DNA from 2 places in the Halomonas sp. N3-2A genome. Region 1 is predicted to be linked to the other one. Evidence: predicted binding sites of a transcription regulator. Region 1 holds the regulator's gene; the other holds the start of a gene.

Region 1 (4,213 bases):
GCCACGTTAGCGTGGCTAGAAGCCCAACACTTGACCTGGATCACGCAAGTAGCTGCCACTCAACGGGTATACTGTCAGGGCAAGCGTTATGCCCAGCGTCAGCTGTTCACAGATAGCCCGCTCACACATCACACTGATCTACGTTTTCGTGGTCAAACGGTGCAGCTATGGCACACCCATATTGCTGTCGAGGACGCCGCTGGTACTCCGCTGTTGGCATGGGTTGGTGAAGTTCGCGATCCAGAAAATGGCAAACGCATCGCGCGTCGCTACTGGTTAACGCCTGCCCGATTAGGTGCGGATGTGCGTTCGCTTCTAGTTATCCAGTTGCAAAGCGAAGGGGTGTCTAGCCTAACCAAGCGCGCTTGGCAGCAGTTGAAAGATGCGGATGATGGCGAAGTAAGCTCGGAGGTTCGCTTATTGATGGCCAGCGGTGTCGCTGCTGCAGCGGGACACTTAGATATCGCCAATGATGACGCTGCGATAGCACTGCGCTCCGATTTGTTAAGGTTGTTGGGCACCACGCGTAAGCGGCGCGACACAGCGATGCTAGATGCGCTTGTTCACGCGTTTATGGCCCGTGACGCCATTCGCCAACTCAGCAGCGTTAGCCGTGAGGGGCTGGCATGAGCGCCCCGGATCAGGCAGCGGGCCTGCGCAAGTGGGCAGATTTACAGCGCCAGCAGCGCCAAGCAGAGTCAGTTGAGAGTGATCCCACGGGAGACGAACTTGCAGCTGAACCACTGACCGCTATGACCGATTCTTTAACGGTGCCGCCAACTGCTGCCCAAGCGCAAACCAGCGCATCGCCCTCGGTGCCGCAGAAGCCGCTTATCGTGATCGGTATGCCTAACGGTGGCGATCAGCAGGTGGCAAGAGTAAAAGGGCGCCTAGCCCAATGGTCAGTGCTGGGGCGACGTTGGGCTGGCGACCCGGATGATTGGGATATTCACATCGTCAATGCGGATGCCGCTAATCTTAGCCAACTGAAAGCGCGCTTTCCGCGTTGGGCACTATGGATTAATAGCGATGCCGATGCTTTCGCCCAGATGTACCGCTCGTTGCGGCAAATGCAGGAAAACGGTGGCCCTAGGCAGCTGTTAGCGCTGCACGAGCCAGATTTGCCGCGCCGAGGTCTACTCGATAACCTGCGCGAAGCAGCCAGCTATTACTTGGATATAGAGCTTTTACTGCTGGCGCGATGACAGCTAGCCTGACGCTATGTAGCCGTGCTTTAACAGCGGCTATCAAGCGCCCCGATAAGGAATAACAATGTCGATGCTCGCTGACTTCAAGGTCGATACCTGCAAAGCTGACAGGCTGCTCAAAAGGGTGTTGATGGTGGCGCTAAGCGTCATCACCATGAGTGCTTATGCCGCGACGGGCAGTTGGAGTAGTGAGGTGCCCAGCGTACTGGTCGCGATGAGTGACCGAGCTGTCAGCAGCCAGCCCATTCAGCCGCCAGCAGGGGCGCAGGTAGAGCATGCTGCGATAGAGCGTATTCATTGGCGTTTTCAAATGCCGGTTAATGCGCCGGTTAATGCGTGGCTATGCCACCCTGAGCAGTGTGTTCCTTTAACTGCTATGCGAGGTTCAACCACTGCGTTAGCCGGAAAACAGGTCAGTGGGCCGCTGCACTTTCGTTTTGCGTTGACGCCGGGCCAGCGCCCGGTACGGGTGCAGGAACTGCAAGTGATTGTGAATTACCAGTGAACAGAGTTCAGCCGTGAGGCACGAGGATGTATACAGCACAAGGCAGGATTAAACAGAGCGAGCTGTTAACCCAATACATGCCACTGGTAAGACGTCAGGCCTTAACGCTGCAGGTAAGACTACCCGCAAGTATTGAGTTGGATGATCTTATTCAAGCTGGCATGGTGGGCTTATTAGAAGCGCTAGGGCGTTTTGATGCGACCCAGGGAGCAACGTTCGCCACGTTTGCAAGTCAGCGTATTCGCGGTGCCATGATGGATGAGCTGCGCACACGTGACTGGTTGCCGCGTAGTGTACGCCGCTCTGCCAGAGCCGTGGATGATGCGGTGCGTCGCCTTGAACAGCAGTTAGGGCGCCCGCCGGAAGAGGGTGAGATCGCGCGTGACCTGGATATGCCGCTTAGTGAGTATCAGCAATTGCTCAATGATACGAACAGTGGCCAGTTGCTGCCCTTCGAAGAACTGGTGGCCGAAGGGGCCGAGTCCGCAACGGAGGAAGCCACTAACCTGCCCTTCGATCAGTTGTTAGATAAACAGCAACGCCAGTCGTTAATTGACGCGATTGACGCCTTACCTGAGCGTGAAAAGCTACTGATGGCGTTGTATTACCAAGAAGAGCTGAACCTTAAAGAAGTCGGGGCGGTGCTGGGTGTGACCGAATCCCGAGTCTCCCAGCTTCACAGCCAAGCGATTAGCAGGCTTCGCGCTCGCTTATATGACACCACCTAACGCCACTATTAATCACGACTAACCGGCGAGGAGCCGTTGATGAACCCATCTACGCTGATCGGTATTTTTGCCAGCATGCTGTTGCTGGTAAGCGTGCTGTTTTTTACTGCAGAGTCGCCAGAAAGCTTTATTAACTTGCCGGGGCTAGCCATTGTGGTAACGGGCACCTTGGCGGCTACCTTCATTAGTTATCCGCTGAAAGAAGTGCTACGCGTGGTGCGCCTGGTGGGATTGGTGTTTCGGCGTGAAAATACCTATGTGCGTGATGATATCAACGAACTGGTTTCCATGGCGCGCTTGTGGTTTAAAGGCGATGTCAGGGCGGTTGAGAAGGAGCTAGAGCACACTCGTAACCCCTTTTTGCGCACCGGGATTCAACTGGTGATTGCTAACACGAAAGAGGACGAAATTTTCGATATGCTGCGCTGGCGCATCGCACGATTAAAAGCACGGGAGCATGCTGAGGCGCAGATATTTCGTACCATGGCCACCTACGCGCCCGCGTTTGGCATGATCGGTACTTTGGTGGGCTTGGTCAATATGCTGGAAGTGATGGATGCAGGCGATCTTGACGTTATTGGCCCGCGCATGGCTGTGGCTCTGCTGACAACGTTCTACGGTATTCTGCTCGCCAACTTGGTGTTCAAACCGATTGCCGTCAAGCTGGAGCGGCGCACGGAAGAACGCCTTATCACCATGAACATGGTGCTGGAAGGCATTTCGTTAATTACCAAACGGCGGCTGCCTTCTTTTATTGAAGAAACGCTCAATTCCTTCGTTGCTAACTATCATGACGAGATCCGCGATGCCGCTGTAAAACCGCGGCCAACGGTTAGTTCTGCGGCAAAAGGGTAGCGCCATGCTAGATCGTGATTCACGGCACGCGTTGGAATTGCCCACTGTGCCGGGGGAGGGCGATGAAGGGTGGCTAACGAGCTATTTAGACGTATTAACGCTGTTAATCACGCTGTTTGTCTTACTGCTTGCGTTGACGCCGCCGGGGGGAGGGGAAGCCTTTGACCGCGATAGAATGCATTCTGTAAGTGCTATCACCTCGCTTCCGTTGGCCAGCTTAGCAACCGGTATCCATCCTCGGCAAAGCGGGCTCAAGCCGCGAATGACTGAGCTTAATATCCCCGGGGTTAGTGTCTCTCAAGGTGAAGAAGGTGTTACGCTGCGCATCGACGACAGCTTGCTTTTCCCTAGCGGTGATGCCGTACTAACGCCCCAGGGGCAAGATGTGTTAGAAAGCCTTCTGGCAGTGTTAGCATCCTTTGAGGGGCAAATTTCAGTAGAAGGGCATACGGATAATGTTCCCATTGCTACCTCTCGCTTCCCCTCAAATTGGGATCTCTCGGTAGGGCGCGCCATTGCGGTGGTCCAGTATCTTGAGCGCCAGGGAGTTGCTATTTCACGTATGCGGGCAGTCGGTTACGCCGATACCCAACCCATGGAAAGTAACGCAACACCGGAAGGTAGATCCGCCAACCGGCGCGTTGAACTGTTGCTAAGGCAGCAGACTGAGGGGTAAAGAGATTTCTTGAGGCCATCTCTGTGTCGAAGCATCACTCGCTACTACAGTCGTTCGGTGCATTACTGGTGCTCGATGCTGACTGTCGGCGCATACAGGCATTTAGTAGCAACTTTGTTGAATTGCTGAGAGTAAGCCTTCCTGAAGGGCGTCTCGCAACGCTCTCCAGCGTTCTAGGCAAGCGCTTAAGCCAGCGCGTACGCTATGAGCTCCAAGGTCAGCAGCGTTTGCCGGGGCCTCT
Region 2 (4,213 bases), 930 kb from region 1:
GGTAAATTACGCAAACATAACCAATCACTGCTAGGCTAGAGATGTTATTTCAAGGTGTTGCTCTCTTTGAAGCAAGCCTTTAAACGCAAAAGCAAGGAGTGCCGTTATGCGTAACATTATCTATATTATTGGTCTAATCGTTGTTGTGCTGTTTATTCTATCGCTGCTTGGACTGCGTTAAGCACACCGCGCCAATAGAAAAGCGCCCGCAGCCCTTTTTTCAAGGGCCGACGGGCGCTTTGTATTTAAAACGTCGTATTTAGAACGTGCAGAGCAAAGCAAGCGCGATTACGCGCAGTCGGCAGCTCCCTGGCCAAACATATCAAACATTAGCTCTCGTCCCATAGACGTCAGTACGAAGCGGTCGTAATCATTAAATTCAGCGGCACCGCTCTCTTCAAGCACCCGTTGGCATGTTTTCCAACTAGGGCAATGTCCCTTCAAATGAGCCAGCTCGCGTCGGGCAAGGCCACGCTGCGGCAAGGTAATGGTTTCGAGCACATGGCCGTTATCGTAAAGCAGCTCGGCAACGGTAGAAAGGCAGTGGCGTAGGCTGCGCTGCACATGATAAGCGGCAGACGCTACGCTGGATGCGGGTTGTGACACCTCGGAAGGCATAAGTCGTTCTCCTGCAAATAGCCCTAAAATGGGCTTGTTGCAGTGCATTATAAAGCAATGCGGGTATTAGACCAAGGTCTATGGTGGATTGGTGTCAAAGCAACCGCTGACCTTTTCCTGACATATTTCTGTCATCTAGATAATTCAACATGTGGGCCGCTAGGGGAAAAGCAAAAAGTATTAATTAAAATTGATGGTGTTATGCCTTTTTAGCTTTATGTAAGCGTCATTCTTTACAATTCATTACTTTTTAGTACGTAAAAAAAGCCAAATAGGCTCAAGTCTAAGCTTTAATGGTCGATAGTATTAAATATAAATCACATTCTTACGTATGAGCAGCGCCAGCGTGTTGGGCGTTATTTAAAAAAAGGGCAGTAACTTATGGCTTCCATTTCATCACTCGGTATTGGCTCAGGGCTCGACCTCAACGGCTTGCTGGATCAACTGCAAGATGCTGAGCGAGGGAAACTGAAGCCTATAGAGCGTCAACTGGAAACCCAGCAGACCAAGATTTCTGCTTATGGTCAGCTGCAAAGTGCGCTCTCCAAATTTCAAACTGCCTCCGCTGAGTTAAACGACAGTGCGCTTTACGAAAGCCTTTCCACGAATGTGGGAGGCGATGCCATTACTGCCACGGCAGACGGCGAAGCGCAGCCCGGTAGTTATAACGTCACCGTTGATACACTCGCTACCCGTGGCACGCTGGCCTCTGAAGGAGTTGCCGAACTGGACGCGCCGCTAACGACCACTGAGCAAACGTTAACCTTCACATTCGGTGATGGGGCCAGTAAAGAGGTCACCATCGGTGCGAATAGCAGCCTGGAAGATATTCGCGATGCGATTAACGCTAGTGAGGATTCAGGCGTTAACGCCACCATTGTGAACGACGGCACCAACTACCGGCTGGCGCTTAGTTCCAGTGAAACCGGTGCGGATGCCTCTATTAGCGGCTTTAGCTTTTCAGGCACCGAGCCCTTCGCTGCGGACACCGATAACACCCTTCAAGCAGGCACTAATGCTGCGTTGACGGTGAATGGCATTGCCATTACCAGCCCTACCAATCAGGTGGAAGGGGCGATTCAAGGCGTGACGCTTAATCTTCAAGAAGAGGGCGATAGCACCGTGGCAGTCGAGCAGAATACACGCGCTGTTCGTGAAGCAATTACGGGCTTTGTCGATGCCTATAACGAGCTTAAGGGCACCATCGGCGAGCTGACCAGTTACAATGCGGAAACCGGCGTGGCAGGCGAGCTGAACGGCGATAGTACGGTGCGCACGGTGGAGTCACGCATGCGCAGCATATTAAGTGGCGGTATCGAAGGTGAGTTCTCGATGCTTAGTGATATTGGTATTTCACTACAGCGGGACGGCACGCTTTCTATTGATGAAAGCGAGCTGGATAACGCCATTGTCAATAACCAGAATGCGCTGTCGGTGTTCTTCGCTGGTGACGCCGACGATTCAGGTATGGCAGGCCAGCTAAACCAGGGCCTAGACCAGTTATTAGGTACGAACGGGGCTGTGAAAGGCGCTATTACCGGGGCGGAAAATCGTGTGGAATCCCTTGTAGAGCGCTACACCCGAACAGAACAAACCATTGAGCGGACCATCTCCCGCTACCGTACCCAGTTCGGCCAGTTGGATAGCATGCTTGCCCAGATGGACCAAACCAGCGACTATCTAACCCAGCAGTTTGATGCCCTCGACGCTCAGCTTGGGCGTAAATAGTCGCTAAAGTAATTGGGTGGTTGTTGAACGCCTACGCTAACGCCTGCTTCCTGCAGGCGTTTTCATTAGAAAATTCCCATTTCTAGTAAAAAAGTATGTAAAGCGGCGAAAGCGCGAAAAGGCGCTAAAGTTGTACGCTTTTCTGCCGATAGCAGTGCTGTTAAATAAACGGGCGTGCGCATGCGTGCCTGGGTCTTATGGTTTAGCCTTTTGCACTGAGGAATACCCCCGCATGGCGACGATAACCTCTCTTGGCGTTGGTTCTAACCTTGATCTCAGTGGTTTGCTTGATCAGCTTCAAGCGGCTGAGCGGGGCAAGCTCGCGCCAATTACGCTTCAAAAGAAACAGCAGCAGGCGAAAATTTCTGCTTTCGGTCAACTTCAAACGTCGCTGAACTCGTTTCAAGATGCGGTCGCCAAAATCAACGACCCCAAGCTCTACCAAAGCCTTTCCGCCAATGTGCGTGGCGATGCCATTAAAGCGACTGCCGCCGCAGATGCGCTGCCGGGCAGCTACCGGGTAGAGGTCAGCCAATTGGCCACCTCTGGCACGCTGGCCTCAAACCGCGTGGGAGAGCGGGACGCCGCCCTAGATCTACAAGGGGCGACCGCGCTGCAACTGACCTTTGGCGATGGCGAGAGCGTCGAGATCAACATCGTAGAAGGCAGTAGCCTTGCGGATATTCGTGATGCCATTAACGCTGATAAAGAAGCTGGTGTTAACGCCACGATTATCAACGATGGCACCGGCTATCGGCTGGAACTTAGTTCTAAAACGACCGGTGCAGACGCCTCTATTGAAAACTTTAGTTTTGTTGGTGCCGGTGGCACCGTAGTGCCTGGCCCCTTTGCTGAAGGTGCGGCAACAAAGCGCCCAGGGGAAAATGCTGCGCTTACAGTTAATGGCATTGCGATTAGTAGTGCGGAAAACAGTATTGAAGGCGCGATTCAAGGCGTAACGCTAAATCTTACTGAGCTTGATATCGTGGACGGCGAAACAGCTTCCAGCACCATTAATATTGAGCGCGATACGCTAAAGCAGCGCGAAGCGATTAATGGCTTTGTAAAAGCGTTTAATGACTTAAAAGGCACCATTGGCAAACTCACTCGCTTTACCGGTGATAGCGAAACCGCTGGCGAGCTAGTGGGCGACAACACCGTGCGTACCATCGAATCCCGGCTGCGCAGTGTATTAACCGGCGGGGTAGAAGGCGGTGAGTTGTCGACCCTTAACCAGCTAGGCATCACTCTGCAACGAGATGGCAAGCTCAAGGTCGATGAAGAGACGTTAGATGACTTGGTCGCCAATAACCCCCAGGCCCTCAATGACTTTTTTGCCGGTGAAAACGAGGGCGACGGCATGGCGGGTAGGCTAAACACCACTATCGAACAGATGCTGGGCAATAACGGGGTGGTCAAACTGGCGATTAGTGGCGCGGAAAATCGTGTTAAAAGCTTGGACGATCGTTTCGAGCGTATGGAAAAAACCATTGAAGGCACCATCTCTCGCTACCGCACCCAGTTCGGCCAACTGGATGCGATGATTGCCCAGATGAATAGCATGAGTTCCTACCTCACCCAGCAGTTTGATGCCCTGGATAATCAGTTAGGCCGCAAGAAATAACCTTAACGCTTCGGTTGAGTAGCCACAGATAAGTAGTGCGGTGTAACGAGCGAAGCGAGGCACCCGCAATGGGCGGCGCAAGCCGCCCATTTGTTGCTCTAGTAAAAGTAAGCCTCTCACCCTACAGTTACCAAACATTACATCTTTTTTTACTAATCACCCTAAAGATTCCCCCCGCCGTGCCGTTAATTCTAATAACGGCGCACAAAGTGGCCGAATAGCAGGCCTTCCGGCCAGTGTTCA

What was found. The regulator FliA, encoded in region 1, starts transcription of late flagellar genes. The targets are predictions, from matches to a motif close to CTAAAGTTNNNNNNNNNNCNGCCGATA.
Region 2: the regulator FliA is predicted to act here: its motif matches at 2,471-2,497, upstream of fliD (flagellar filament capping protein FliD).

The regions. Positions count from the first base shown of each region.
Region 1 covers NZ_CP022286.1:3,701,964-3,706,176, reverse strand. Annotated here, with positions in the region: gene flhF (flagellar biosynthesis protein FlhF) at 1-630, shown strand, start outside; gene CEK60_RS17315 (hypothetical protein) at 627-1,205, shown strand; gene CEK60_RS17310 (flagellar protein FlhE) at 1,273-1,713, shown strand; gene CEK60_RS17305 (RNA polymerase sigma factor FliA) at 1,740-2,441, shown strand; gene CEK60_RS17300 (motility protein A) at 2,481-3,296, shown strand; gene CEK60_RS17295 (OmpA/MotB family protein) at 3,301-3,972, shown strand; gene CEK60_RS17290 (sensor domain-containing diguanylate cyclase) at 3,996-4,213, shown strand, end outside.
Region 2 covers NZ_CP022286.1:4,635,108-4,639,320, forward strand. Annotated here, with positions in the region: gene CEK60_RS21400 (hypothetical protein) at 289-618, opposite strand; gene fliD (flagellar filament capping protein FliD) at 1,000-2,346, shown strand; gene fliD (flagellar filament capping protein FliD) at 2,579-3,970, shown strand.